DNA from 4 places in the Streptomyces sp. NPDC032126 genome. Region 2 is predicted to be linked to each of the others. Evidence: riboswitches for the same ligand, from Rfam matches in the RefSeq annotation. Region 2 holds a riboswitch; each other region holds the start of a gene.
What was found. Region 2 has a riboswitch for S-adenosylmethionine ahead of thrC (threonine synthase). Riboswitches for the same ligand answer to the same signal wherever they lie in the genome.

Region 1 (7,180 bases), on a different contig from region 2:
AGCGGGGCCTGTTCGACGCGTTCTTCCTCGGTGAGGGGCTGCGGCTGCGCGAGGTCGACGGCAGGATCCACGACCTCGACGTGGCCGGACGGCCGGACGCCATCACCCAGCTCGCGGCGCTGGCCGCAGTCACCCGCCGGATCGGCCTGGTCTCCACCTCCAACTCCACCTTCAACGAGCCCGCCGATCTCGCCCGCCGCCTCTCCGGGCTCGACCTGCTCTCCGAGGGCCGCGCCGGCTGGAACGTCGTGACCACGGACAACGCCTGGACCGGCGCGAACTTCCGCCGCGGCGGCTATCTCGACCACGCCGACCGCTACCACCGCGCCGAGGAGTTCCTCACCGTGGCCCGCGCGATCTGGGACGGCTGGGAGGACGGAGCGATCGCCGACTCCGCGGGCGCACGGAGTTGGTCGGTGCCCGGTGCCGTACGCCAAGTGCGCCACCGCGGACCGCAGTTCGACGTGAACCTCGCCCCGACACTCCCGCGCAGCGCCCAAGGCCACCCGATGATCTTCCAGGCCGGTGACTCGGGTGAGGGACGCGACTTCGCCGCCCGCAACGCCGACGTCATCTTCTCCGCGCACGGCAACGACTTCGACGACGCGCTCGCCTTCGCCGTGGACATCCGCACCCGCCTGCGCGCCGTCGGCCGCCCCGACGACGACCTGCGGATCCTGCCCGGCACCGAGATCATCATCGGTGCCACGGAGGAGGAGGCCCAGGAGAAGAAGCGCTGGATTCGCCTCCAACAGGTCACCCCCGCAACGGCCTTGGGCATCGCCGGGCTCCTGTGGGGCATCGACCTCTCCGACCGCGACGCCGACGGGCCACTGCCCAAGGAGGACCCGGTCGTCGCCGAGAACGACGGCTCCTTCGGTGCCCGGCGCATCGCCGACCCGCGCGCCGTCGTGGCCGAATGGCGGGCCAAGGCGGAGACGCACGGCTGGTCACTGCGCGAGACCGTCATCGCTCTCGGCCCGCAGCGCGGCCACGTGGGCACCCCGTCCGCCCTGGCCGACAAGTTCGCCCACTACGTACGGCACGGCGCGGTCGACGGCTTCAACGTCACGCCCTACCTCATCCCCGACGGCCTCGACGACATCGTCGACCTGCTCGTCCCGGAACTGCAGGAACGGGGCGTCTACCGCACCGACTACACCGGCACCACCCTCCGCGACCACCTCGGCCTGCGCGAACCCCTCACCCACCGATCCGCCCCCGACCGCAGGCAAGCGGGCTGACCGCCTCACATGACCGACATGAAGCTGTCACACACGAACTGGAATGCCGGTTCGCCAAACACCCGTTCTGGCTGACATGACTGTTGGAGTAGCCCTCAACGCGTCCGACGCCCCAAACCAGGTCGACGCCACCGTGCGGCTGGCCCAGGAGGCCGCGGCAGCGGGTCTGCGGTCGGCCTGGTTCGGGCAGACCTTCGGCGCGGACTCACCCCAGCTCGCGGCCATCGTCGGGCGCGAGGTGCCCGCACTGCAGGTGGGCACCTCCGCGATCCCCGTCTTCGGTCGCCACCCGCTGCTCGTCTCCAGCCAGGCCCAGACCGCCCAGGCCGCGACCCACGGCCGCTATCACCTCGGTCTGGCCCTGGGCACGAAACTGCTGACGGAGACCGGCTTCGGCCTGCCCTTCGAACGTCCCATCGCGCGCCTGCGTGAATTCCTCACCGCTCTACGGCAGTTGACCGAGACCGGCACGGCCGACTTCCATGGTGAGCTGCTCACCGCCACCACCCCGATCCCGGCGCGTGTACCGGGCGCGGAGAACGGCGTACCCCTGCTGGTCGCCGCGATGGGGCCGCAAGCACTGCGGGTCAGCGGTGAGCTGGCGGACGGGATCCTGCCCTATCTGGCGGGACCGCGGGCCCTGGACGAACACATCGTCCCCGCCCTGACCGCCGCGGCCGAGGCAGCCGGCCGTCCCTCGCCCCGGATCGTGGCCCTCGTACCGGGCGTGGTCACGGACGACGTGGAGTCGGTGCGGGCGAAGGCCACCGAGAACCTCGCGTTCTACGAACGCATCCCGTCCTACGCACGCGTCATCGAACTCTCCGGCGGCCGACGCGCCGCCGACCTGGCCGTGATCGGCGACGAGAAGGCGGTGGCGGCCGAGGTACGGCGTTACCGCGACGCCGGGGCCACCGAGGTCGTCTTCTCCGGCACCGAGATCGCCGGAGAAGCGGACCGCCGACGCACCTGGGCACTCCTCGGCGAACTGGCCGAATGAGTACGCCTGTCGGGCCACCGGCCCGGCCCAACGCCCTCCACCCTTCAAGGAGAACTCATGACCACCGAGGCCACCGCAACGGATCTCCAGGCCTTCATCGACAACTGGCGGGAGTGGCACGACGCCCACGAGGCCCGGCTCGCCGCCCCGCACGGGTTCCTGGCGATCACCGGCCTGCACTGGCTCGACGACCGGCCGCAGCGCTTCCCCGACGCGCCCGGCACCTGGCGCACCGGCCCCGACGGAGTCGTCGTGAACCTCGCCGACGGTGAGGAACTGGTCGTCGACGGAACGCCGGTGCGGGGCGAACACCACTTCGGTGTGCTTCCCGAACGCGGCGGCGTCGACGCGGTCTGGGGCGACGCCGTCATCGAGGTCGCCAAGCGCGGCGGCAACGACATCGTCCGCCCCCGGCACCCGGACGCGCCGCTGCGTACGGCGTTCACCGGGACACCGGCCTACGCGCCCGATCCCCGGTGGGTCGTGAGCGGCCGCTACCTTCCCTTCGACGAGCCCCGCCCGACCACCGTGGGCGCCGCGGTCGAGGGCCTTGAGCACGTGTACGACGCTCCGGGCAGGATCGAGTTCGAGCTCGACGGACGTCAACTGTCCCTGACCGCGTTCCCCGGACATGGTGCTGGCCGGCTGCTGGTGCTGTTCACGGACGCGACCTCCGGAGTCACCACCTACGCCGCCAACCGCTCCCTGGCCCTCGAACCGCCCGCCGCCGACGGCAGCGTCGTCCTGGACTTCAACCGCGCCACGAACCTGCCGTGCGCCTACACGGACCTGGCCACCTGCCCACTGCCCCCGGCCGAGAACCGCCTTCCGGTGGCGATCGAGGCGGGCCAGAAGATCCCCCGCGAGCGCGGCGGGTCCTGAGCCGCGCTCAGTCCTGCACGGCGTCTCGGGCGGACAGCTCATGGGGAACGCGGCTGAGCCCCGCCCGTGCACGCCCAGGCACGGCTCGTCCCGGTTGCGGCATTGACGCACGACAAGTCCGCTCCGTACGATCAAGAACGGCATTGAGTGTCAGCGTCAAGCCCTGGCTGGCTGACCGGCAACCCTCCCGCGCGGTGGGGTGCTCCAGGTGAAAGCCCGGCGGGATCATCGATGATCCCGCAAGCGCGTGGCCCCCTTGAGCGGGCCCGGAGATGGGGAGGACCGGCATGCGTCGTCACAGCGATGACCTCAGCGCCTCCTTCGCCGTCGCCACGGTGTTCTCCCGGCTCTCGCGCCGCCGGCACATCGACCTGAAGCGCTCGACCAGCTGTCTCTGTCAGGCCTGACGGGCGTTCCCACCGCCGGTCGACGTCCGGCACCGGTCGTCGCCGCACCCGTCTCCGCCTGATCCCGCTCTTCTGCCGGATCCCCGTTTCCCCTGATCCCTGTCTGCACAGCGCTCCCCGCCACCGGCACCGCGCCGGCCGGGGCCGCACAGCCATGCGCGCCCGTGCCTCGTACGGCACCCCGTGCCTGGTGACATGAGGAGGAGAACCACTCCGTGACAGCACTTCCGGATTTCAGATCCCCCCGATGGGCGACGCTGACCGCCCTTCTCACCACCAGCGTGCTGCTGACCGCCTGCGGATCCGGCTCCGACGGCTCCGGCGACAGCAACGGCAAGCCGACGTCCGGCGGCACCCTGACCTTCGCGGTGGGTTCGGACGCCGGCTGCGTGGACCCGCAGCAGGTCGGCAGCAACGAAAGCATCTACTCGGTACGCCAGACCGTGGACTCCCTGACCGACCAGGACCCCGAGACCGGCAAGATCGTGCCGTGGCTGGCCAAGAGCTGGGACATCAACTCCGACGCCACCCAGTTCACGTTCCATCTGCGCCCGGGTGTCACCTTCAGCGACGGCTCCCAGCTGACCGCGCAGGTCGTCAAGGACAACTTCGACGCCGTGCCGAAGCTCGGCGCCCTCGGCGTCCTCGCCCAGGGCTATCTGAGCAGCGTCAAGAGCACCACCGCGGTGGACCCGCTCACCGTCAAGGTGACCTTCAAGGAGCCCAACGCCCAGTTCCTCCAGGCGACTTCGACCCACTCACTGGGCATCGAGTCGTCGGCGAGCGTCAAGAAGACCCCGCAGCAGAAGTGCAGCGACGGCGTCGTCGGGTCGGGGCCGTTCGTGCTGAAGCAGTACGTGCAGAACCAGTCGATCACCCTGGCCAAGCGCACCGGATACGCCTGGGGCTCCTCGCTGTGGTCCAAGAAGGGCGAGGCATACCTGGACAAGCTGGTGTTCAAGGTCGTGCCGGAGGCGGGGGTGCGGGCCGGCAGTCTTCAGTCCGGGCAGGTGGACGCGATCAGCAGCGTCGGCAAGGCCAACGAGGCGGCCCTCAAGGGCGGTCAGGTGACCCTCCTGCGCCGGGCCAACCCGGGCGTGGTGTTCGGGCTGGGGATCAACAACTCGCGGCCCGTCCTGAAGGACGTGAAGGTGCGCCAGGCGATCCTCGCCGCCGTCGACCGCAAGCAGATCGCCGATACCGTGTTCCCTACCGGCACCAAGCCGGCGACCAGTGTCCTGGCGCACACCACGCCCGACTACACCGACCTCTCCACGGACCTCGCCTTCGACGCGGCCAAGGCCAAGTCCCTGCTGGACGCGGCCGGTTGGCAGCCGGGCAGTGACGGCATCCGCGCCAAGGACGGCAAGAAGCTCAGCCTGGCCATCAGCTGGTTCCCCAACGCGGCCACCAACCAGCCCGCACTGGAACTCGTCCAGCAGCAGCTGAAGGCCGTCGGGATCGACGTGACGCTCAAGCAGGGCCAGGTCAGCCAGTTCGCCACCACCCTCCAGGGCGGCGACTTCGACCTGGTGTGGGGCAACGTGACCCGCTCGGACCCGGACATCCTGCGCAGCTCCTTCTCCACGCAGCTGGCCAACTTCTACCGCCTGCCCGCCAGTTCGCTGGACACCACACTGTCCGGGCAGGCCGCGACCACGGACACGGCCAAGCGCAAGCAGCTGGTGGCCGAGGCGCAGAAGCTGATCGTGCAGAACGCGTACAACGTGCCGGTGGTGGAGCTCCAGACCCAGCTGGCCGTGACGAAGAAGGTGCACGATCTCGCCTTCGACTCGGGCAGCCGCATCCAGCTGCACGACACCTGGATCGGCTAGCGCATGCGCCGCTATGTGATCAAGCGACTGGCGCAGGCGGTCGGGGTGCTGTGGGCGGCGTACACGGTGTCGTTCCTGGTGCTGGACTTCCTGCCCGGTGACCCGGTCACCGCGATGGCCGGTGCCGGGATGGACTCGGGGGACGTCGACCCGGCCCGGCTGGCCGCGCTGCGGCACGAGTACGGCTTCGACAAGCCGATCCTGGCGCAGTACGCCGACTATCTGGGCCGGGCGGTGCGCGGGGACTTCGGCGACGCGGTCTCCACGGGCCGCCCGGTGACCTCCACGCTGGCCGACGCGCTACCGCAGACCCTCCAACTGACCGGTGCCGCACTGCTGTTGGCGGTGCTGCTCGGCGGGGGTCTCGCGGTGGTGGCGACGTACACCTCGCGGCGGTGGCTGCGGCAGCTCCTGCTGTCGCTGCCCCCGCTGGGGGTGTCGGTGCCGACGTTCTGGGTGGGGCTGCTGCTCGTCGAGGTGTTCTCCTTCCGGCTGCACTGGTTCCCGGCATTCGGCAACGACGGACTGCGAGGACTGGTGCTGCCCGCCGTCACGCTGGCGATCCCGACCGGCGCGCTGGTCGCCCAGGTGCTGGCCAAGAGCCTGCTCACCGCGCTGGACCAGGCTTACGTGGAGACCGCCCGGGCCAAGGGCGCCGGCCGGTGGCGGGTGCATCTGCGGCACGCGCTGCGCAACGCGTCCCTGCCCGCGCTGACCGTCGTAGGCCTGCTGGTCGGGCAGCTGATCGCCGGTTCGGTGGTCGTCGAGACGGTGTTCTCCCGCGACGGCCTCGGCCGGGTGACCGCGGCGGCGGTCACCGTGCAGGACATCCCGCTGGTCCAGGGGGTGGTGGTGTTCGGGGCGCTGATCTTCGTGGCGACGAATCTGCTCGTCGACCTGATCTATCCGCAGCTCGACCCGCGGATCGTGGTGGCCTCGGACAGAAGGGCGAGCTTCGCATGAGTCAGAGCCTTGTCGACGACATCGACGACCCGGCCGACGCCGCCCTCGGCCTCGCCCGGCCGGTCGAGACAGGACCGAAAACGGCCTCGGCGCCGGGCCGCCGTGCGGACCTACGGCGGTTCCTGCTGCGCCGCCCCGGTCTGCTGCTGTCGGGGACCGTCCTCCTCCTGGTGGTGCTGGCCTCGTTCTGGCCGGACCTGTTCACCTCGCAGGACCCGTTGAAGGGGGTGCCCTCCGAGAACTTCCGTGCTCCGAGCGGCAGTCACTGGTTCGGTACGGACGAACTGGGCCGCGATGTCTTCTCCCGTGTCGTCCATGGTGCCCAACTCTCCCTCAAGGCAACGATCATCGCGGTCCTGGTCGCGTTCGTGGTCGGCGGACTACTCGGCGTGGTCGCCGGGTTCGTCGGCCGCTGGGTGGACGACGTACTGATGCGCTTCGTCGACGTCCTGCTGTCCATTCCCGCGCTCTTCCTGTCGCTCGCCCTGGTCACCGCGCTCGGGTACGGGACGGTGAAGGTGGCGTTCGCGGTCGGCATCGCCAGCGTCGCCTCGTTCGCCCGGGTGGCGCGGGCCGAGGTCCTGCGGGTGCGGCAGGCGGTGTTCGTGGAGGCGTCACGCGCGTGCGGGGCCCGCTGGTACTCGGTGCTGGGCCGGCATGTGCTGCCCAACGCCGCCGGCCCGGTGATCGTCCTGGCCACCCTGGACTTCGGCACCTCCATCCTGGCCGTGTCGGCGCTGAGCTTCCTCGGCTACGGCGCGCCGCCGCCCGCCCCGGAATGGGGGACGTTGATCTCCGACGGCCGCAACTACCTCGCCAACGCCTGGTGGCTGACCGCGCTGCCGGGGC
Region 2 (7,180 bases):
CTCGCCGCTCAGCTCGGCTGAATCGCGCGCAGCGCCTCGAGCTGGTCCAGGAACCACTGCGCCGGGGGCAGGGCCGTCGCCGCCGCCGCGAGTCTCTTCGAGCGTTCGGCGCGCTCCTCCGGCTTCATCGTCAGGGCCTCGTGGAGCGCGTCGGCCGTCTCCAGGATGTCGTAGGGGTTCACCACGATCGCGTCGTCGCCCAGCTCCCAGTACGCCCCCGCCTCCCGCGACAGCACCAGCGCGCAGCCCCCGTCCGACACCACCGGGACCTCCTTGGCGACCAGGTTCATGCCGTCCCGGATCGGGTTGACGAGGGCCACGTCCGCGAGGCGGTACGCGGCGAGGGAGCGGGCGAAGTCGTCCTTGAGGTTCAGCAGGACCGGGGTCCAGCCCGGGGTGCCGTAGCGCTCGTTGATCTCCTGCGCCACTCGCGCCACCTCGGCCGTGTAGTCGCGGTAGACGGCCAGGTCCTGGCGGGAGGGGTAGGCGAAGGCCACATGGACGACCCGCTCGTGCCACTCCGGGTGGTCCTCCAGGAGCTGCCGGTACGCCAGCAGGCCCCGCACGATGTTCTTCGACAGCTCCGTGCGGTCGACCCGGACGATCGTCCTGCGGTCCCCCTCGCCGCCGATCTCCTCCCGCAGCTCCGCGATCCGCTCCTCCACGTCCGGCTGGTGGGAGCGGGCGCGCAGGAACTCGGCGTCGGCGCCGAGCCCGTACACACCGATCCGGGTCCTGCGCACCGGAGGGACGCCGTCACGCAGGTGTTCGACGGTCTTGACCGGGTCGCCCGCCGGCCAGCTCAGGGTGATGTCGCCCCGGCCGGTGGCCTCGGCGCAGGCCATGAAGGCACGCGCCCAGCGATAGGTCAGGAAGCCGAGCTGGTCCGCACCGAGCATCCCCCACACGAGCTGCCCGCGGATGTCCTCCGGGAGGATCTCGAAATACTCCACCGGCGCCCACGGCGTGTGCGAGAAGTGACCGATGCGCAGGTCGGGGCGCAGGTCACGGAGCATCCCGGGGACCAGACAGAGGTGGTAGTCCTGGACGAGGACGGCCGCGCCCGGCGCCGCCTCCTGCGCCAGCGCCTCCGCGAAGGCGCGGTTGTAGCGCTCGTACGACGCCCACCGCCGCCGGAACTCCGCGTCGAAGACCGGCTCCAGCGGGGTCTGGTACAGCATGTGGTTGATGAACCACAGGACGGAGTTGGCGATGCCGTTGTAGGCGTCCTCCAGCACGTCGGCGGGGACGGCCAGCATGCGGGTGCCGGGCTCGGCCACCCCGCGCCGTACCGCCTCCCGGTCGCCGTCGGACAGCGCGGCGCACACCCAGAGCGCGCCGGCCTCCGGCCCGATCGCCGACAGCCCGGAGACCAGCCCGCCCCCGCCGCGTCTGGCCGTGAGCGAGCCGTCCTCCCGCACTCCGTACGAAACCGGGCCGCGATTGGACGCGACCAGCACCTCAGCGCCGTGCGTGGAAGCCATACGCCTCAACTTAGCCCTACCGCGAAACGCTCAAACGTACGGTTCCGCTCGGTGGGCGACCGTATACGGAGACGTACCGGCTTCAGGCCACCTTGCGGGCGGCGTACTCGGCGATCTCCACCATGGGCGGCCGCTCCTCCGTGTCGACGGAGTACGTGCGGGGTTCGAAGCCCTCCTCGCCCCGCTCGAACTGGGTGAGGGAGGGGCGGACGAGGTGACCGCGGGCCAGCCGGAGCTGGGCCGTGCGGTAGATCGCCGCCGCCATCCGGCCCAGCGCCTGCCCGTCCTGGTGACGGTGCTTGCGCACCCCCACGTCGACCTGCGCCAGGGCGTCCAGACCCACCAGGTGCAGGGCGTCCACCAGCATGCCCAGCTCCACGCCGTAGCCGACGGGGAAGGGCAGCTGCTCCAGCAGGCCGCGGCGGGCCGCGTACTCGCCGCCGAGCGGCTGCACGAAACCGGCCAGTTGCGGCCAGTGCATGTTCAGCAGCGGGCGGGCCATCAGCTCGGTCACCCGGCCGCCCTGGCCCGCGGCGCCGGCCAGCGGACGGTCGTACATGCCCTTGACGAGATCCACGCCCGGGTCGGTGAACAGCGGGCCGACGATCCCGGTGACGAAGTCGGAGGAGAACTCCTTCAGGTCGGCGTCGATGAAACAGACGATGTCCCCGGTGGTGACCAGCAGGGACCGCCACAGCACCTCGCCCTTGCCGGGCAGGGCCGGGATGCGCGGCAGGATGTCGTCGCGGTGGACGACCCGGGCACCCGCGGCGGCGGCGACCTCGGAGGTGCGGTCGGTGGATCCGGAGTCGACGACGACGATCTCGTCGACCAGCGGCACCTGCCGCATGAGGTCGTGGCGGATCACGGCGACGATGTCCCCGACCGTCTCCTCCTCGTTCAGCGCGGGGAGCACGACGGACACGGTCTGCCCGGTGGCGCGCTTGGCCGCCATGACCCGATGGAGCGGGCGATCGGCGACGGACCAGGAGCGGGTGGCCAGCCAGCGCTCGACTTCTTCCAGCACAGTCAGCGGCTCCTCACGGGTTGTCTCGCGGTTCGGACGACTCTCTCAACTGTCCTGGCCGTCGGTTACAGTCTTGAACAACGCTGATGACCATCGCATGTCGGTGGATGTCGGCGCCCAAAAAGTTCATACCGCTCATCCAGAGGGGCAGAGGGACACGGCCCGATGAAGCCCCGGCAACCCTCCAGTCGGTTCTCGTAGATCAGTGTTTGATCGTTCCGCGAGGCTCCCGGCTAGGGAAGGTGCCAAATCCGTCTCACGGCGAGGTGCGTCGTGAGGAAGATGAGGAGAAAGGGCCTCGCCTCACATGGCTGCGCAGACTGTTGCAAGCACCACTGATTCCACCGTAGACCTCGGTCCCGCCGCGGCGCTGAGCTGTCGCGAGTGCGGCCACCGCGTGCCGCTCGGCCCGGTCTTCGCGTGCGAGGAGTGTTTCGGCCCGCTCGAGATCGCCTACGACTTCTCCGCGTACGACAGCGAGGAGCTCCGCAAGCGCATCGAGGCGGGCCCCGCGAACATCTGGCGGTACGCGCCGCTGCTGCCGGTCCCGGCCGACGTGGCCGACAAGCCCAACATCAACCCCGGCTGGACCCAGCTCGTCAAGGCCGACAACCTGGCGCGCGAGCTGGGAGTGACCGGCGGGCTGTATGTGAAGGACGACTCCGGCAACCCGACGCACTCCTTCAAGGACCGCGTCGTCGCCCAGGCGCTGGAGGCCGCGCGGGCCTTCGGCTTCACGACCCTCTCCTGCTCCTCCACGGGCAACCTGGCCGGTGCCGTCGGCGCCGCCGCCGCCCGCGCCGGCTTCCGCTCCTGCGTGTTCATCCCGCACGACCTGGAGCAGGGCAAGGTCGTCATGGCCGCGATCTACGGCGGCGAACTCGTCGGCATCGAGGGCAACTACGACGATGTGAACCGCTTCTGCTCGGAGCTGATCGGCGACCCGGCCGGCGAGGGCTGGGGCTTCGTCAACGTCAACCTGCGGCCGTACTACGCCGAGGGCTCCAAGACGCTGGCGTACGAGATCTGCGAGCAGCTCGGCTGGCGGCTCCCCGACCAGCTGGTGGTGCCGATCGCCTCCGGCTCCCAGCTCACCAAGATCGACAAGGGGCTCCAGGAGCTGATCAAGCTCGGGCTCGTCGAGGACCGGCCGTACAAGATCTTCGGCGCGCAGGCCGAGGGGTGCTCGCCGGTGTCGGTGGCCTTCAAGGCGGGGCACGACGTGGTGCGGCCCCAGAAGCCGAACACCATCGCCAAGTCGCTGGCGATCGGCAACCCGGCGGACGGCCCCTATGTGCTCGACATCGCCCGCCGTACCGGTGGTGCGGTGGAGGACGTGACCGATGAGCAGGTCGTGGACGCGATCAAGCTGCTGGCGCGGACCGAGGGGATCTTCGCGGAGACCGCCGGCGGTGTGACGGTGGGTGTGACGAGGAAGCTCATCGAGAACGGTCTTCTCGACCCCACGCTCACGACCGTCGTACTGAACACCGGTGACGGCCTCAAGACCCTCGACGCGGTGGCCGGCACCGGCCTCACCGCCACCATCCGCCCGAACCTGGACTCCTTCCGAGAGGCTGGCCTCGCATGAGCGTCAACGTCCGCATCCCCACCATCCTGCGCACCTACACGGGCGGTCGGGCCGAGGTCTCCGCGGAGGGGGCGACCCTCGCCGAGGTCATCGCCGACCTGGAGAAGAACCACACCGGCATCGCCGCACGGGTGCTCGACGACCAGGGCAGGCTGCGCCGGTTCGTGAACGTCTACGTCAATGACGACGACGTGCGTTTCGAGCAGGGCCTGGAGACGGCGACCCCGGACGGCGCGGGTGTCTCCATCATCCCGGCCGTCGCGGGCGGCTGATCATTACCTTCGGTAACGGGAGTTACCGAGAGTTCATCGAATTGCCCCCTCCGTGAGAGAAGCGGAGGGGGCAATTCTGTGTGATTGAGCGCGGTACAGTTGGGGAACGCGCTCCCGGCCCCCCGGTTGGAAGCCCTTGATTTCTGCCTTACACCCGACAAGAAGTAGCCAAACTGTGCGCTTCTTTCGCGGCTTTTGTTCCCTTTGTGGGGCCCGACTTGACCCGAAGTCAGGGCAATTGTCCCCACATTCCGGGCCTGTCGTGCCCAGAATTCTCGTCCGATTGACCTGTTGCAGACGGCAGTTGGACAGATACATTCAGCCGCGGTCGACGCGTTCCGGCGCACGCCCCCAACCAAGACTGGGGGGTGAGGTCTGACCCGGATCCGCGAAGTGTGGATCTGTGCAAGGGCCAGTAATAGGGGAGTTAGGCATGGCTCAGGGCACCGTCAAGTGGTTCAACGCGGAGAAGGGGTACGGCTTCATCGCGGTCGACGGTGGTGCGGACGTCTTCGTCCACTACAGCGCGATTCAGATGGACGGCTACCGCACCCTGGAAGAGGGCCAGCGGGTCGAGTTCGAGATCTCGCAGGGCCAGAAGGGCCCGCAGGCCGACATGGTTCGCGTCACCGCCTGAACATTCATTTCCGCGAAGGGCCCGCACCCGTCATGGGTGCGGGCCCTTCGCGCTGCCCGGAGCCGGCCGGGGAGCCGCCGACACGTGGGCCGCAGGGGGTCCCTCTGCGAGAGGCGCTTGCACTCGGCAGGGGCGAGTGCTAATCATTGGCGTTAGCACTCTGAAGGTGAGAGTGACAAAGAAGGACCGGGTCGGTGAGGCCCGCAGGCCGGGTGGGGCAAGGAACCACGAGGCAGGCAGGCCGTCCGTCGCGGGCGCGGGCGCGGTCCGAAGGAATCACCCCCAGTCCTGGAGGGACCACTTCACATGGCCAAGATCATCGCGTTCGACGAGGAGGCGCGGCGCGGCCTCGAGCGCGGCATGAACCAGCTCGCGGACGCCGTGAAGGTGACGCTCGGCCCCAAGGGCCGCAACGTCGTCCTCGAGAAGAAGTGGGGCGCCCCCACGATCACCAACGACGGTGTGTCCATCGCCAAGGAGATCGAGCTCGAGGACCCGTACGAGAAGATCGGCGCCGAGCTGGTCAAGGAAGTCGCCAAGAAGACGGACGACGTCGCCGGCGACGGTACGACCACCGCCACCGTCCTCGCCCAGGCGCTGGTCCGCGAGGGCCTTCGCAACGTGGCCGCCGGTGCCAACCCGATGGCTCTGAAGCGCGGTATCGAGAAGGCCGTCGAGGCCGTCTCCGCCGCCCTCCTGGAGCAGGCGAAGGATGTCGAGACCAAGGAGCAGATCGCTTCCACGGCCTCCATCTCCGCCGCCGACACCCAGATCGGCGAGCTCATCGCCGAGGCCATGGACAAGGTCGGCAAGGAAGGCGTCATCACCGTCGAGGAGTCGCAGACCTTCGGTCTGGAGCTTGAGCTCACCGAGGGCATGCGCTTCGACAAGGGCTACATCTCCGCCTACTTCGCGACCGACATGGAGCGTATGGAGGCCGTCCTCGACGACCCGTACATCCTGATCGCGAACTCGAAGATCGCGAACGTGAAGGACCTGCTCCCGCTCCTGGAGAAGGTCATGCAGTCGGGCAAGCCGCTGCTGATCATCGCCGAGGACGTCGAGGGCGAGGCCCTGTCGACCCTGGTCGTCAACAAGATCCGCGGCACCTTCAAGTCCGTCGCCGTCAAGGCCCCGGGCTTCGGCGACCGCCGCAAGGCGATGCTGAACGACATCGCCATCCTCACCGGCGGCGAGGTCATCTCCGAGGAGGTCGGTCTCAAGCTCGAGAACACGACCCTCGACCTGCTGGGCAAGGCCCGCAAGGTCGTCATCACCAAGGACGAGACCACCATCGTCGACGGCGCCGGCTCCTCCGAGCAGGTCGCGGGCCGCGTGAACCAGATCCGCGCCGAGATCGAGAACAGCGACTCGGACTACGACCGCGAGAAGCTCCAGGAGCGCCTGGCGAAGCTCGCGGGCGGCGTGGCCGTCATCAAGGCCGGTGCCGCCACCGAGGTGGAGCTCAAGGAGCGCAAGCACCGCATCGAGGACGCCGTGCGCAACGCCAAGGCGGCCGTCGAGGAGGGCATCGTCGCCGGTGGTGGCGTGGCCCTGCTGCAGGCCTCCCAGGTCTTCGAGAAGCTGGAGCTGGAGGGCGACGAGGCCACCGGTGCCGCCGCCGTCAAGCTGGCCCTCGAGGCCCCGCTGAAGCAGATCGCCGTCAACGCCGGCCTCGAGGGCGGCGTCGTGGTGGAGAAGGTCCGCAACCTGACCCCGGGTCACGGCCTCAACGCCGCGACCGGCGAGTACGTCGACCTGGTCGCCGAGGGCATCATCGACCCGGCGAAGGTGACGCGCTCCGCGCTGCAGAACGCGGCCTCCATCGCCGCGCTCTTCCTCACCACCGAGGCCGTCATCGCCGACAAGCCGGAGAAGGCCGCGGCCCCGGCCGGCGGCGGCATGCCGGGCGGTGACATGGACTTCTGATCGACCTCTGGTTCGATCAACCGTCCTACGGACCGAGGGCGGCACCCACAGCCACGGCTGGGGGTGCCGCCCTCGGGCGTTTTTCGGCTTGAGCTTCCGGGGCTCACTCGGGGCACGCGCCGTCCGTGACGTCCACGTCCAGCATCGCCTTGTCGCCGTGGGGGACAGAGGTGATGTGCAGGCAGAGCGCCGCGTCCGTGCCTGAGCCCGTCACCGTGTACGTCGAGTCGGTCGTGCGGG
Region 3 (7,180 bases), on a different contig from region 2:
GGTTCCCCGCATGGGTCGTGCTGCCCTGCTGGGCGGCCTTGCAGTGGCTGGCGGCGGGGCGGGCCGGCGAGGGGCCCGGGGTGGCGTATCTGGCGCACCTGGTGGGCTTCGGGACGGGCTTCCTCTACGCGTGGGCGCGCTTCGGGCGGCCGACTAGAGTGAAGGCCGCCCCAGCTGCACCGGCCCCCGAGGGAGAGAACCAGCCGTGATCACCGCGATTGTTCTGATCAAGACCAGCGTGGACCGGATTCCGGAGATCGCCGAACAGATCGCCTCGCTGGACAGCGTGAGCGAGGTCTTCTCGGTGACGGGGACCTACGACCTGATCGCGATGGTCCGCGTGAAGCAGCACGAGGACCTGGCCGAGGTCATCCCCGGGCGGATCAGCAAGATCCCGGGCGTCGAGGGCACGGACACGCACGTCGCCTTCCGCACGTACTCGCAGCACGACCTGGAGGCGGCGTTCGCGATCGGCCTCGACTCGTGAACGCCGTCTCCTAGGGCCGCCGGTCCGGCGCCCGCCGGTCAGACCGCCGGGACGCAGCGGCCGTCCTCCGTGCGGTACCGCCACTTCGCGCCGTCCCGCACCAGTTCCCGCACCGCGGTCACGAAGCGCTCCACGTGCTCGTCGGGGGTGCCCGCGCCGAAGCTGACGCGGATCGCGTTCAGGGACTTCTCGCCCGGGGCCGCCTCGGGGGCGCCGCACTCGCCCTGGGTCTGGGGGTCGCTGCCCAGGAGGGTGCGGACCAGGGGGTGGGCGCAGAAGAGGCCGTCGCGGACGCCGATGCCGTACTCGGCGGAGAGCGCGGCGGCGAAGTGGGAGCTGTTCCAGCCCTCGACGACGAAGGAGATCACGCCGACGCGCGGGGCGTCGTCGCCGAAGAGGGAGAGGATGCGGACCTCGGGGACGTCCGCCAGGCCCTCCCGCACCTTCTGGATCAGGTGCCGCTCGCGGGCGACCAGCGTGTCGAAGCCGGCCTCCGTCAGGGCCTTGCAGGCGGAGGCGATGGAGTAGGCGCCGATGACGTTCGGGGAGCCGGCCTCGTGGCGGGCGGCGCTCTCGTGCCACTCCACGTCCACTCCCCCGTCCTGCCGCCGGGTGACCTTGCGACTGGCGCCGCCGCCCGCGAGGTACGGCTCGGCCGCGCGCAGCCAGTCGGCACGGCCGGCCAGCACTCCGGCGCCGAAGGGGGCGTACAGCTTGTGCCCGGAGAAGGCGACCCAGTCGACGTCCAGGTCGCGTACGGACACGGGGTGGTGCGGGGCCAGCTGGGCGGCGTCCAGGACGATCCGGGCGCCGTGGGCGTGGGCGGCGGCCGCGAGCTGCCGTACGGGCCAGAGCTCGCCGGTGACGTTCGAGGCGCCGGTGACACAGACCAGGGCGGGGCCGTACGGGTCACGGGCGGCGAGGGCGTGCTCCAGGGTCCGCACGGCCTCCTGCGGGGTGCTCGGGGCGTCGAGGTAGGTGACCCGGGCCTTCGTCCAGGGCAGCAGGGAGGCGTGGTGCTCGGTCTCGAAGACGAAGACCTGGCAGTCGGCGGGCAGGGCCCGGGCCAGCAGGTTGAGGGAGTCGGTGGTGGAGCGGGTGAAGACGAGCTGGTCGTCGGCGCGGCAGTCCAGGAACTCGGCGACGGTCCTGCGGGCGTTCTCGAACAGGTCGGTCGACAGCTGCGAGAGGTACCCGGCCCCGCGGTGGACGCTGCCGTAGTAGGGCGCGTAGGCGGCGACGTCGTCCCAGACGCGCTGCAACGCCGGGGCGCTGGCGGCGTAGTCGAGGGCCGCGTAGGTGACCTCGCCGCCGGTGACGAGCGGGACGGTGACATCCCTGCCCAGAACGGGCAGCGGGGCACAAATGGTCTGAGTGGCGGCAGCGGTGGAGACAGACATGGGGAACTCCCGTGAGAGGGCATGCCGAAGCAGGGCATGCAAAGAAGAGAAAGAGGGTGCGCGGAGGCGGGGCTCTGCGGCCCTATCGCATTCGCTTGCTCACGGAAGACTCCCTCGAACGACCAGGACCCCTGGTTTCGAGAGGGGCCCGCGCTTGCCGTAGACCTCGCTGCCTACGGCCTGGTCCTCACCCGGGGCACCCCGCCACGGACGGAGGGTTGCCGGACAGTCGGCCGGGGCCTCATGACTGTCACTCATGACCTGGTACAGGAACGTACGCGAACTGATCGTCGCCCCGCAACCCGTGTCCGGATCGCGGGACGACACCGTACGACCGCTACGCGTTGCTGGCCGCCACCCAGCGCTCCAGCGTCCGCTTCGCCGCGCCCGAGTCGATCGACTCCGCGGCCCTCGCCATACCGGCCCGGATCTGCTCGGCCAGCGGGGCGTCCGTCTGGTCCAGGGCCACCAGGGCGGCCGCCGAGTTCAGCAGCACCGCGTCCCGGACCGGGCCCCGCTCGCCGTCCAGCAGACGGCGGGCGACCTCGGCGTTGTACGCGGCGTCCGCGCCGCGCAGGGCCTCCACCGGGACCAGGTCCAGGCCCACCTCGCGCGGGTCGAAGACCTCCTCGGACACCTTGCCGTCGCGCACGGCCCAGACCCGCGAGGGAGCGGTCGTGGTCAGCTCGTCGAGGCCGTCCTCGCCGCGGAAGACGAGGGAGGAGTTGCCGCGCTCGGCGAAGACGCCCGCGACGACCGGCGCCATACGCGGGTCCGCGACGCCGACCGCCTGCGCCTTCACCTGCGCCGGATTGGTCAGCGGGCCGAGCACGTTGAAGGCCGTGCGAATGCCCAACTGCCCGCGGGCGGCCGCCACATGACGCAGCGCCGGATGGAACTTCACCGCGAAGCAGAAGGTGATCCCGGCCTCGTCGGCGACCTGGGCCACCCGTGTCGGGGTGAGTTCGAGGTTGACGCCGAGCTTCTCCAGGACGTCCGAGGCGCCGGAGGCCGAGGACGCGGCGCGGTTGCCGTGCTTGACGACCTTCGCGCCCGTGCCGGCGACCACCAGGGAGGACATCGTGGAGATGTTGACGGTCTTCGCGCCGTCGCCGCCCGTGCCGACGATGTCGACGGTCGCACCGGGCACCTCGATCACGTTCGCGTGCGCGTACATCGTGCGGACCAGGCCGGTGATCTCCTCGACGGTCTCGCCCTTGGCCCGCAGCGCGACCATGAAGCCGGCGATCTGCGCGTCGGTCGCCTCGCCGCTCATGAAGCGGTCCATCGCCCAGGCGGTCTCGTCCTGGGAGAGATCCCGGCCGCCCAGCAGACCGTTCAGCAGGGCGGGCCAGGAACGGCCCGCCGCGGTGTCGCCTCCAGCGGGGGTCACAGCGCTCATCAGCCGCTCCTGGTGTCGTAAGAGAGTGTGATCCCAGCCTATCCAGCCCCGGGCACGGGGAAGGGCCCCGTCCGATGTTCGGACGGGGCCCTTCTACCGTGGCGTGGCGACGCCGCAGCGATCAGTGGTGGCCGTGGCCGCTCGTGATCTCCTTGTACTCCTCGACGGTCGGCTTCGCGATCTGCGAGTCCTCGCCGTAGTACGCCTCACTGAGCTTGGCGCGCAGCTTCTCGGTGGACTTCACCTTGCGCTCGACACCGTTCTCGTCGACCGTGGCGCCGATCGCGACCGGCTGGTACTGCTCGTGCGCGGTGAGGGTGTGCAGCTGCTCCTGGCTGAGCGGCTCGTGGATCTCGATGTACTCACCGTGCGGCAGGCGCTTGATGGTGCCGGTCTCGCGACCGTGCAGCACCTTGTCCCGGTCCCGGCGCTGGAGGCCGAGGCAGATCCGCTTGGTGACGATGAACGCGATGACCGGGCCGACGAAGAAGCCGATCCGGACGAACCAGGTGACCGCGTTGATCGACAGGTGGAAGTGGGTGGCCCACAGGTCGTTGCCACCGCCGACCAGGCCGATCATGTACACCGTGATCCAGGCGACGCCGAACGCGGTGCGCGTCGGGGCGTTGCGCGGACGGTCCAGGATGTGGTGCTCGCGCTTGTCGCCGGTGACCCAGGACTCGATGAACGGGTAGACCGCGATCGCCGCCAGGACCAGCCCGAAGAGCATCAGCGGGATGAACACGCCCAGGACGAGCGTGTGGCCCCACAGGTTGATCTCCCAGCCCGGCATGTAGCGGACCAGACCCTCGGCGAAGCCCATGTACCAGTCGGGCTGGGCGCCGGTCGACACCTGGTCCGGACGGTACGGGCCCATGGCCCAGATCGGGTTGATCTGCGCGATGGCCGCGATGGCCGCGATGACACCGAAGACCAGGAAGAAGAAGCCTCCGGCCTTCGCCATGTACACCGGCAGCAGCGGCATGCCGACGACGTTCTTCTCGCTCTTTCCGGGGCCCGCGAACTGCGTGTGCTTGTGGTAGAAGACCAGGATCAGGTGCGCCACCATCAGGCCGAGCATGATGCCCGGCAGCAGCAGGATGTGGATCGAGTAGAAGCGGGCCACGAAGTCGCCGCCCGGGAACTCGCCGCCGAAGAGGAAGAACGAGATGTACGTGCCGATGATCGGCGTGGACAGGATCGCGCCCTCGGTGAAGCGGACACCGGTGCCGGAGAGCAGGTCGTCCGGGAGCGAGTAACCGGTGAAGCCGGTGAACATGCCCAGGACGAACAGCAGGAAGCCGAACAGCCAGTTGACCTCACGCGGCTTGCGGAACGCGCCGGTGAAGAACACGCGCATCATGTGCACGAACATGCCCGCGAGGAAGATCAGCGCGGCCCAGTGGTGGATCTGCCGGACGAGCAGACCACCACGCACGTCGAAGGAGATGTGCAGGGTCGAGCTGAACGCCTCGGACATCATCTGTCCCTGGAGCGGGACATAGCTGCCGTGGTACTCCACCTCGTTCATCGACGGGTGGAAGAACAGCGTCAGATACACACCCGTCAGGATGATGATGAGGAAGCTGTACAGGCAGATCTCACCCAGCATGAACGACCAGTGGTCGGGGAAGATCTTGCGCATGTTGGCCTTGGCCAGGGAGTAGATCCCGAGCCGGCCGTCGGCCCAGTCGGCGACGCGCTCGCCGGCCGGTGCCTTCCCGCGCGAGCGGGACTCTTGGTTGGTCGTAGTGCTCATCCGCGCTCCCAGAAGGCAGGACCGACGGGCTCTTCGAAGTCGCCGAGCGCCTCGAGGTAGCCCTCGTCGTTCACGCCGATGCGCAGCTGCGGCAGGGCGTGACCGGCGGGACCGAAGATCACGCGGGCACCGTCGGAGAGGTCGAAGGTGGACTGGTGGCAGGGGCACAGCACGTGGTGCGTCTGCTGCTCGTACAGCGAGATCGGGCAGCCGACGTGGGTGCAGATCTTCGAGTAGGCCACGATGCCCTCGTGGGACCACTCGAGTTCCTGCTTGTCCTTGATGTTCTCCGGCTGGAGCCGGACGATCATCAGGGCCGCCTTGGCGATCTCGTTCTGGAAGTCCTCGTCGTGCTCCTCCAGGCCCTCGGGCTTGGCGAAGGTCAGCGAGCCGACGGCGACGTCCTCGGGACGCAGCGGCTCGTTGGTGTTCATGTTGACGAGGAGCTTGCCCTTGGACCACAGGGTGTGGCGCAGCGAGGTCCCGGGCAGCGGACCGAGGTCGCGCAGCAGGACGAGGCCGGAGAGCGGGATCAGGGTCAGCGCACCGAGCATCGTGTTGCGGATCAGCTTGCGACGGCCGATCACCGACTCCTTGGCGCCCTGCTTGAAGTCCGCGTGGACCTTCGCGCGGACCTCGGGGGACGCCTCGATCGGGTGACGCTCGTCGGCGACCTCCACGTCGGACATCAGGGTGCGGGCCCAGTGGACCGCGCCCGCGCCGATGCAGAACAGCGCCGTGCCGAGGGTCAGGCCCAGCGCGAAGTTCAGCGCGCTGAGGTGCCCGATCGGGAAGACGAAGATCGACTTGTCGTGCGGGATCGACACGTACGAGGCGATGAAGCCGACGGTGGCCAGCATGGACACCGTGAACAGCAGGGCGACCGTGCGCTCGGACCGCTTGGCGGCCCGCTCGTCGATGTCCTGGATCCGGTGCTCGTGGGGCGGCAGGCCGGGGTCTGCGAACGGGTTCTTCTCGTCCGCGACGCTCACCGCACCATGGGCGGTGTCCTGCTCGGGCAGGTTCTCTTCTGGAATGTCTTGGCTACTCATGACTTCTTGGCCTTTGCGGTCCGAGCGGCGACCCAGACGGCGACCGCGATCAGGGCGCCGAGGCCGAAGATCCAGGCGAACAGGCCCTCGCTGACGGGGCCGAGGCCGCCCAGCTCAAGACCGCCCGGGTTCTCCGTCTCATCGCCGTTGACCGCGTTCAGGTACGCGATGATGTCCTTCTTGTTCTGCTCCGACAGGGTGGTGTCGGGGAACGACGGCATGTTCTGCGGGCCGGTCTGCATGGCCTCGTAGATGTGCTTCGGGTCCACGCCCTCCAGGCTCGGGGCGTACTTGCCCTCGGTGAGGGCACCGCCCTTGCCGGTGAAGTTGTGGCACTGCGCGCAGTTGGTGCGGAACAGCTCACCGCCCTTGGCGATGTCCGCGCCCTCCGGGCCGTACTGCTCGTCCGTCGGGACGGTCGGGCCGGCGCCGAGGGAGGAGATGTACGCGGCGAGCTGGTCGATCTGCGCCTGCGTGTAGACGTTCTTCTTGCTCGGGACCTGGGCGCCCTGGGAGGTGGCGGCCGGCATACGGCCGGTGCCGACCTGGAAGTCGACGGCGGCGGCGCCTACGCCGACCAGGCTGGGACCGTCGGAGGTGCCCTGACCGCCGGGGCCGTGGCAGCTGGCGCAGCCCACGGCGTAGAGCTTCTTGCCCTCGTCGATGGCGAGGGACTGGGCGGCTTCATCGGCCTGCGCCTTGCCCGCGGGCGCGAACGCGGCGTACAGCCCCCCAGTGCATGCCAGCGCGAGGAGTAGGACGACGAGCGCCGCCAGCGGATGGCGTCGTCGTGCGGAGAGCTTTTTCACGGATTACCCCGGTGTCAGGATCTTCTGCGTCGATGCTTCTGGAATGAGTGCGGGTTCGGACCCGGCTACTTGATCATGTAGATCGTGGCGAAGAGGCCGATCCAGACGACGTCGACGAAGTGCCAGTAGTAGGACACGACGATCGCGGCGGTCGCCTGCTCGTGGGTGAACCTCTTGGCCGCGTAGGTCCGGCCGAGGACCAGCAGGAAGGCGATGAGTCCGCCCGTCACATGCAGGCCGTGGAAACCGGTGGTCAGGTAGAACGCCGAGC
Region 4 (7,180 bases), on a different contig from region 2:
ATCCTGCGCGGCAAGGGTCTCTTCCGAGAGGAGTACGAGGGCACGACGCTCCGTGAGCACTACGGGCTGCCGGTCCCCGCGAACCAGTTCCATGACTGACCCGCCTTGCCGGCCCGACCGGCTCCCCGGGCCCGGTCCGCGCGCGACTCCCGCCGCTTCCCCAACCTGAAGCGGCGGGAGTCCGCCCGCGCGCCCGCGCACGTCACGAGAGGAAGGCCCACGACGCCGGCGGGGCCGGTGGGCGTCCGCGATGCGGGACGGCCCTCTTGACGTCGATGCCGGGTGGATCGACACTCACTGTGGGAATCCTAGTGAACAGGTAGGGAAACATGAGGCGCCTGGAGTCGGTCACCGTCCGCGTGATCCGTTCGCCTCTTCTGACCTCCCGCCGTCACATCGATCTGCTGCGCGTCTGCAGCGCGATCAGGTCCCAGGGCTGAGCCGCGCCCGTCCCGTGCCGGCGGCGCCCCGCGAGCAGGGCTCGCACCCGCCCGGCGCCCACGGCTGAGCCGTGCTCCCTCGAAAGACGTCGCTTCCGCCGCGCGTACGTCCGCGCCCGCTCCCGGGGAGAGTCATGACCGTCACACCGCTGGCCGCCCACGCCTCCGACCGACCCGCACCCGCCTTCCGGGGCCGGATCGGCCGGGACGCGCGCAGCGGCCACTACGCCGTTCCGGGCCGCTACCGCCTGCATCTGTCGACCGCCTGTCCCGACGGCCTGCGCATCGCCATCACCCATGGCCTGCTCGGCCTGGACACCATCTGTCCCGTCACCTTCCTGCCGCCCGTCCCCGACCGCCCCGAGGGCGGCCACTCGGCGCTGCGGCCGCTGTACGAGGCCAGCGCCCACCGGTACGCCGGTCCGGCCGTCGGACCGGTGCTCAGCGACGACTGGTCCGGACGGATCGTCAGCACCCACGCCCCCGACATCATGCGCGACCTCGACCGCCGGTTCGGCGGTGACCGTCTCCCGCTCTACCCGTGCGGCGCGGAGCCGGAGATCGCGGAGGTCGAGCGGATGTGCGCGGGGGGCGTCGAACAGGCGGCGCAGCGCGCCGGATCGGCCGGCGGCGAGCCGACGGAACGCGGCCTGGCGCTGACGACGCTGCTGGAGACGCTGGGCGCCCTGGACCGCGGGCTCGACGGACGCACCTATCTGATGGGCGATCACATCACTGCGGCCGACGTCGAGTTGTGGGTCACCCTCGTCCAGCTCGACACCGTGCACCGTTACCATTTGGACGCCTCCGCCGTCCAGGGCATCGCCGGCCACCCCGCCCTGTGGGCCTACGCCCGCCGCCTGGCCGCCCACCCGGCCTTCGGCACCCACCTCGACCTCGACGGCATCCACCGCCGTCACCACGCCCGCTGCCAGGGCCTGGAGGCGGCCGGAGCGGCCGTCCAGATCCTGGACTGGGCGGCACACTCGACCCCTTGACCGTTCCACCTGGTGGACCGGCGTTGACATGTGTTCGGGCCATTGACTTAACTACGGCCCAGAACGGTCATGAGTGTCGGCGACAAGCCCTGGCTGGCTGACCGGCAACCCTCGCATCGCGGTGGGGTGCCCCAGGTGACGACCGGACCGAAGACGCTTCGGTAAGCGCGAGGCCCACAGGGCCGGAACAGTGACGGTGACTCCATGTACGCAGCTCCCAGAACGGCAGCACGCCGCTCTCCGGGCTGCGTACGGCCGTACGCGAACCCCCTCGTCGCCGATCGTGCCGTCGATCTGCTCCGCGTGAACAGCGCACTGTGTACCGCACCGGGCCGCGCCCGCTGTCGGGGCTGACACCTCCCCGCAGTCCCCGCACCCCCTGACGAACACCGCCCGCGCGGTGTGCCGTTGTCCTCCTCGCCCCGGGTACCTCGCCGTCGTTCGCGCTCCCGCGCGCCGTCGCGCTGCCGGGGTGTTCCCACCCAGCCGGAGCCCACCATGAGTGAACCCCCTGGCGCCACCGTGACCCTCCCCGAGGCACGGCCCGCCGACGAACCGCCGAAAGCCCTCACCGCCCAGCGCGTACTGCCGCTCCGACGGCCGGGACGTTGGATCGCCACCGCGGTCGTCCTCGTGCTGGTCGCCCAGTTCGCGCACGGACTGGTCTCCAACCCCTTCTACCAGTGGGACCGCTTCGGCTACTGGTTCCTGCGGCCGAACATCCTCGACGGACTCCTCATCACCCTCGAAGTCACCGCCTACAGCGCCGTGCTGGGTCTGGCCGGCGGCATCCTGCTCGCCCTGGCCCGGCTGTCGAAGAGCCCGGTGCTGCGCGCGGTCAGCTGGACCTACGTGTGGGCGTTCCGCTCCATCCCGCTCATCGTGGTGCTGATCTTCCTCTACAACTTCAGCGCCCTGTACAAGACGCTGAGCATCGGTGTCCCCTTCGGCCCGGCCTTCTTCAGCTTCGACGAGTCCCGGCTCGCCACCGACATCGCCGTCGCCGTCGTCGGCCTGAGTCTCAACGAGGCCGCCTACGCGGCCGAGGTGGTCCGCGGCGGCATCCTCTCCGTCGACCAGGGCCAGCACGAGGCGGCCTCCGCCCTCGGTCTGCCGAAGGGCTACCAGTTCCGCAGGATCGTCTTCCCGCAGGCGCTGCGCTCCATCATCCCGAACTACGTCAACCAGCTCATCGGCCTGATCAAGGGCACCTCGCTGGTCTTCTACGTGTCCCTGCTCGACCTGTTCGGCACCGCGCAGTCCATGGGCTCCACGTACCCCGGCGACATCGTGCCGCTGCTGCTGGTCGTCACCGTCTGGTACCTGATCCTGACCAGCGTCGTCTCCGTCGTCCAGTTCTACGTCGAGCGGTACTACGCCCGCGGGGCCACTCGCACCCTGCCGCCGACGCCGCTGCAAAAGCTCCGCACCGGTCTCACCGACCTGCGGGCCCGTATCCGCCGGGAGGCCGCCGTATGACCGCCAAGACGCTCGACGCCCTGGCGGACGTCGAGGCCGCCACCGTCGAGGTCCACGACGTGCACAAGTGGTACGGCACCCACCGCGTGCTGAACGGCGTCGACCTGACCGTCCGCCCCGGCGAGGTCACCGTGATCCTCGGCCCCTCCGGTTCCGGCAAGTCCACCCTGCTGCGGGTCATCAACCACCTGGAGAAGCCCGAGATCGGCTACGTCAGCATCAACGGCGAGCTGATCGGGGTGAAGCGGCAGGGCGACCGGCTGAAGGAGCTCAGCGAGCGGGCCATCCTCACCCAGCGCGGCCGGATCGGGTTCGTCTTCCAGAACTTCAACCTGTTCCCGCACCTGACGGTCCTGGACAACGTGGCCGCCGCCCCGGTCGCCACCGGCCGGCTCGGCAAGCCCGAGGCCCAGGCACTCGCGCGGGAACTCCTCGGCCGGGTCGGTCTCGCCGACAAGACCGGCGCCTACCCGCGCCAGCTCTCCGGTGGCCAGCAGCAGCGCGTGGCCATCGCCCGCGCGCTCGCCCTGCGCCCCGGCGTCATCCTCTTCGACGAACCCACCTCGGCCCTCGACCCCGAACTCGTCGGCGAGGTCCTCGCCGTCATCAAGGACCTGGCGACCAGCGGCACCACCCTCGTCATCGTCACCCACGAGATCGGCTTCGCCCGCGAGATCGCCGACCGGGTCGTCTTCATCGACGGCGGCAGGATCATCGAGCAGGGCCCGCCCTCCGAGGTCCTCGACCGGCCCCGGCACGAGCGCACCAGGGACTTCCTCAGCAAGGTCCTCTGACCCGCCGCACCCCTCGACCTCCCCCCACATCGTCCTCACCACCTCCAGCGACAAGGAACAGCCATGTCTGCCCACTTCACCCGACGCAGCCTGATACGCGGCATCACCGCGGCGACCGCCGTCGCCTCCCTGGCCACCGGGCTCGCCGCCTGCGGTGGCGACAGCGACGCGGCCACCGCGGCGAGCGACACCGCCGGCACGGTCACCGTCGGCCGGCTGTCCAACGGCGCCGCCAAGGAGACCACCCTCACGGTCTCCGAGGTGGACTCCATCAGCGCCGAACTGCCCGACGCGATCAAGAAGAGCGGCAAGCTGGTGATCGGCTCCGGCACCCTGCCCTCCGGCGCTCCGCCGCTCGGCTTCGTGGGCAGCGACCAGAAGACCCTCACCGGCTCCGAGGTCGACCTGGCCCGGCTCGTCTCGGCCGTCCTCGGCCTGCAACCCGAGGTCAAGCGATTCACCTGGGAGAACCTCTTCGTCGGCATCGACAGCGGCAAGGTGAACGTCGGCTTCTCCAACATCACCGACACCGAGGAGCGCAAGCAGAAGTACGAGTTCGCCTCCTACCGCAAGGACGACCTCGCCTTCGAGACGCTGAAGTCCTCCCCGTGGACCTTCGACGGGGACTACAAGGCTCTCGCGGGCAAGACCGTCTCCGTCGGCGCGGGCACCAACCAGGAGCGGATCCTGCTGGAGTGGAAGAAGAAGCTGGAGAGCGAGGGCAAGAAGCTCACCATCAAGTACTTCCAGGACAACAACAGCCTCTACCTGGCCCTGAACAGCGGCAAGATCGATGCCTACCTGGGCCCCAGCCCCAACCTCTCCTACCACGTCACGCAGACCGCGAGCACGCCCAACGCGACCAGGATCGCGGGCCAGTACTCCGGCGCCGGCGCGAGCCTCCAGGGGCTGATCGCGGCCACCGCGAAGAAGGGCAGCGGCCTCGCGAAGCCGCTCGCCGACGCGATCAACTACCTGATCAAGAACGGCCAGTACGCCAAGTGGCTGGCCGCCTGGAACCTCTCCAACGACGCTCTGCCCACGTCCCAGATCAACCCGCCCGGACTGCCGCTCGACAACTCCTGACCATCGTGCGCGGGGGACTCCGCCGCCGCCCCACGGCGGAGTCCCCGCGCCGGACACCCGACCCCCGCGGGCCGGCGATCCCGTACGGACCTCCAGGAAGGCATCCTCGTGTCCTCAACTCCCCCTGCTCACCTCCACCTTGCCGTCGCCCTCGACGGCACCGGCTGGCACCCCGCCTCCTGGCGCGAGCAAGTCGCCCGTCCCCGTGACCTGTTCACCGCCGCTTACTGGGCGGACCTCGTCGCCGAGGCCGAGCGCGGGCTGCTCGACTTCGTCACCTTCGAGGACGGACTCGGCCTGCAGTCCTCGCGGTACGGCGAGCCGGACGGCCGTACCGACGAGGTACGGGGCCGCCTCGACGCCGTACTGATCGCCTCCCGTATCGCGCCCCTCACTCGGCACATCGGCCTGGTGCCGACCGTGATCGCCACCCACACCGAGCCGTTCCACATCTCCAAGGCGATCGCCACCCTCGACTACGTCAGCACCGGCCGCGCCGGGCTGCGGGTGCAGATCACCGCCCGCCCGCATGAGGCCGACCACTTCGGCCGCCGTACCTTCCCGCCCATCGACCTGGAGGAACTCCAGAGCCCGGCCGGACAGGAACGGCTCACCGAACTCTTCGACGAGGCCGCCGACTACGTGGAGGTCGTGCGCCGGCTCTGGGACAGCTGGGAGGACGACGCCGAGATCCGGGACGTGGCCACCGGCCGCTTCATCGACCGGGACAAGCTGCACTATATCGACTTCGAGGGCCGGTTCTTCAGCGTCAAGGGCCCCTCCATCACCCCGCGACCGCCGCAGGGGCAGCCCCTCGTCACCTCCCTCGCTCACCAGACCGTCCCCTACCGCCTGGTGGCCCGCCAGGCCGACGTCGGCTACGTCACCCCGCACGACGCCGACCAGGCCCGCGCGATCGTCGCCGAGATCCGTGCCGAGCAGGAGGCGGCCGGGCGTGCCGGTGAACGGCTCCATGTCTTCGGCGACCTGGTGGTCTTCCTCGACGAGGACCGGGCGGCGGCGGAGGACCGCCGCGCCCGCCTGGACGCCCTCGCGGCAGAGCCGTACACCAGCGACGCACGCGTCTTCGCCGGTACACCCGCCCAACTCGCCGATCTGCTCCAGGAGTTCGCGGGGGCGGGGCTGACCGGATTCCGGCTGCGGCCCGCCGTGGCCGGGCACGACCTGCCCGCCATCACCCGGGGCCTGGTCCCCGAACTCCAGCGCCGGGGCGCCTTCCGTACCGCCTACGAGGCCGACACCCTGCGCGGCCTGCTGGGCCTGACCCGCCCCGCCAACCGCTACGCAGCCGCCGCAACCGCCTGAGCCGGAAGGACCGCACCGACATGAGCAAGCCGCTGAAGCAGATCCATCTGGCCGCGCACTTCCCGGGCGTCAACAACACCACCGTGTGGAGCGCCCCGGAGGCCGGCAGCCATATCGAGTTCAGCTCCTTCGTCCACTTCGCGCAGACCGCCGAACGCGCCAAGTTCGACTTCCTCTTCCTCGCCGAGGGCCTCAGGCTCCGCGAACAGGGCGGGAGGATCTACGACTTGGATGTAGTCGGCCGCCCCGACACCTTCACGATCCTGGCCGCGCTCGCCGCCGTCACCGAACATCTCGGCCTCACCGGCACCATCAACTCCACCTTCAACGAGCCCTACGAGGTCGCCCGCCAGTTCGCCAGCCTCGACCACCTCTCCGGGGGGCGTTCCGCCTGGAACGTGGTCACCTCCTGGGACGCCTTCACCGGCGAGAACTTCCGCCGCGGCGGTTTCCTGCCGCAGGAGGAGCGCTACTCGCGTGCCAAGGAGTTCCTGGCCACCGCCAACGAGCTGTTCGACTCCTGGCACGGCGACGAGATCCTCGCCGACCAGGCCACCGGCACCTTCCTGCGCGACGCGAAGGCCGGCTCCTTCGTCCACACCGGTCAGCACTTCGACATCCACGGCCAGTTCAACGTCCCCCGCTCACCACAGGGACGTCCCGTCATCTTCCAGGCCGGCGACTCCGACGAGGGCCGCGAGTTCGCGGCCGCCGGCGCCGACGCCATCTTCAGCCGGTACGCCTCCCTCAAGGAGGGCCAGGCCTTCTACACGGACGTCAAGAACCGCCTCGCCAAGTACGGCCGCTCCCACCGCGATCTGCTGATCCTGCCCGCCGCCACCTTCGTGCTCGGCGACACCGACGCCGAGGCGGAGGACCTGGCCAAGGAGGTGCGCCGGCAGCAGGTCAGCGGCGCCACCGCCCTCAAGCACCTGGAATTCGTCTGGAACCGGGACCTGTCGGCGTACGACCCGGAAGGGCCACTGCCCGACATCGACCCGGACGTCAGCGACGACCACATCTCCAAGGGCCGCGCGCAGGTGCGCATGTACCGGGA

Region 1: another riboswitch for S-adenosylmethionine. It lies ahead of ACZ5NW_RS08055 (putative leader peptide); the one in region 2 lies ahead of thrC (threonine synthase).
Region 3: another riboswitch for S-adenosylmethionine. It lies ahead of ACZ5NW_RS10570 (aminotransferase class V-fold PLP-dependent enzyme); the one in region 2 lies ahead of thrC (threonine synthase).
Region 4: another riboswitch for S-adenosylmethionine. It lies ahead of ACZ5NW_RS21090 (amino acid ABC transporter permease); the one in region 2 lies ahead of thrC (threonine synthase).

Annotation. Positions count from the first base shown of each region.
Region 1 is NZ_JBVIMA010000001.1:1,896,917-1,904,096, reverse strand. Features, by position in the region: gene ACZ5NW_RS08070 (NtaA/DmoA family FMN-dependent monooxygenase) at 1-1,244, shown strand, start outside; gene ACZ5NW_RS08065 (LLM class F420-dependent oxidoreductase) at 1,321-2,244, shown strand; gene ACZ5NW_RS08060 (DUF1684 domain-containing protein) at 2,302-3,126, shown strand; SAM riboswitch class IV at 3,266-3,378, shown strand; gene ACZ5NW_RS08055 (putative leader peptide) at 3,414-3,533, shown strand; gene ACZ5NW_RS08050 (ABC transporter substrate-binding protein) at 3,749-5,368, shown strand; gene ACZ5NW_RS08045 (ABC transporter permease) at 5,372-6,331, shown strand; gene ACZ5NW_RS08040 (ABC transporter permease) at 6,328-7,180, shown strand, end outside.
Region 2 is NZ_JBVIMA010000012.1:20,224-27,403, reverse strand. Features, by position in the region: gene otsB (trehalose-phosphatase) at 1-21, shown strand, start outside; gene ACZ5NW_RS34005 (alpha,alpha-trehalose-phosphate synthase (UDP-forming)) at 9-1,484, opposite strand; gene ACZ5NW_RS34000 (glucosyl-3-phosphoglycerate synthase) at 1,567-2,511, opposite strand; SAM riboswitch class I at 2,644-2,800, shown strand; gene thrC (threonine synthase) at 2,819-4,102, shown strand; gene ACZ5NW_RS33990 (MoaD/ThiS family protein) at 4,099-4,374, shown strand; gene ACZ5NW_RS33985 (cold-shock protein) at 4,808-5,011, shown strand; gene groL (chaperonin GroEL) at 5,318-6,940, shown strand; gene ACZ5NW_RS33975 (hypothetical protein) at 7,044-7,180, opposite strand, start outside.
Region 3 is NZ_JBVIMA010000002.1:450,364-457,543, forward strand. Features, by position in the region: gene ACZ5NW_RS10560 (rhomboid family intramembrane serine protease) at 1-209, shown strand, start outside; gene ACZ5NW_RS10565 (Lrp/AsnC family transcriptional regulator) at 206-487, shown strand; gene ACZ5NW_RS10570 (aminotransferase class V-fold PLP-dependent enzyme) at 526-1,887, opposite strand; SAM riboswitch class IV at 2,033-2,149, opposite strand; gene trpD (anthranilate phosphoribosyltransferase) at 2,225-3,289, opposite strand; gene qcrB (cytochrome bc1 complex cytochrome b subunit) at 3,411-5,048, opposite strand; gene qcrA (cytochrome bc1 complex Rieske iron-sulfur subunit) at 5,045-6,100, opposite strand; gene qcrC (cytochrome bc1 complex diheme cytochrome c subunit) at 6,097-6,909, opposite strand; gene ctaE (aa3-type cytochrome oxidase subunit III) at 6,975-7,180, opposite strand, start outside.
Region 4 is NZ_JBVIMA010000005.1:352,480-359,659, reverse strand. Features, by position in the region: gene ACZ5NW_RS21105 (LLM class flavin-dependent oxidoreductase) at 1-99, shown strand, start outside; gene ACZ5NW_RS21100 (putative leader peptide) at 330-440, shown strand; gene ACZ5NW_RS21095 (glutathione S-transferase C-terminal domain-containing protein) at 575-1,438, shown strand; SAM riboswitch class IV at 1,504-1,612, shown strand; gene ACZ5NW_RS21090 (amino acid ABC transporter permease) at 1,937-2,917, shown strand; gene ACZ5NW_RS21085 (amino acid ABC transporter ATP-binding protein) at 2,914-3,711, shown strand; gene ACZ5NW_RS21080 (transporter substrate-binding domain-containing protein) at 3,775-4,797, shown strand; gene ACZ5NW_RS21075 (LLM class flavin-dependent oxidoreductase) at 4,906-6,123, shown strand; gene ACZ5NW_RS21070 (NtaA/DmoA family FMN-dependent monooxygenase) at 6,144-7,180, shown strand, end outside.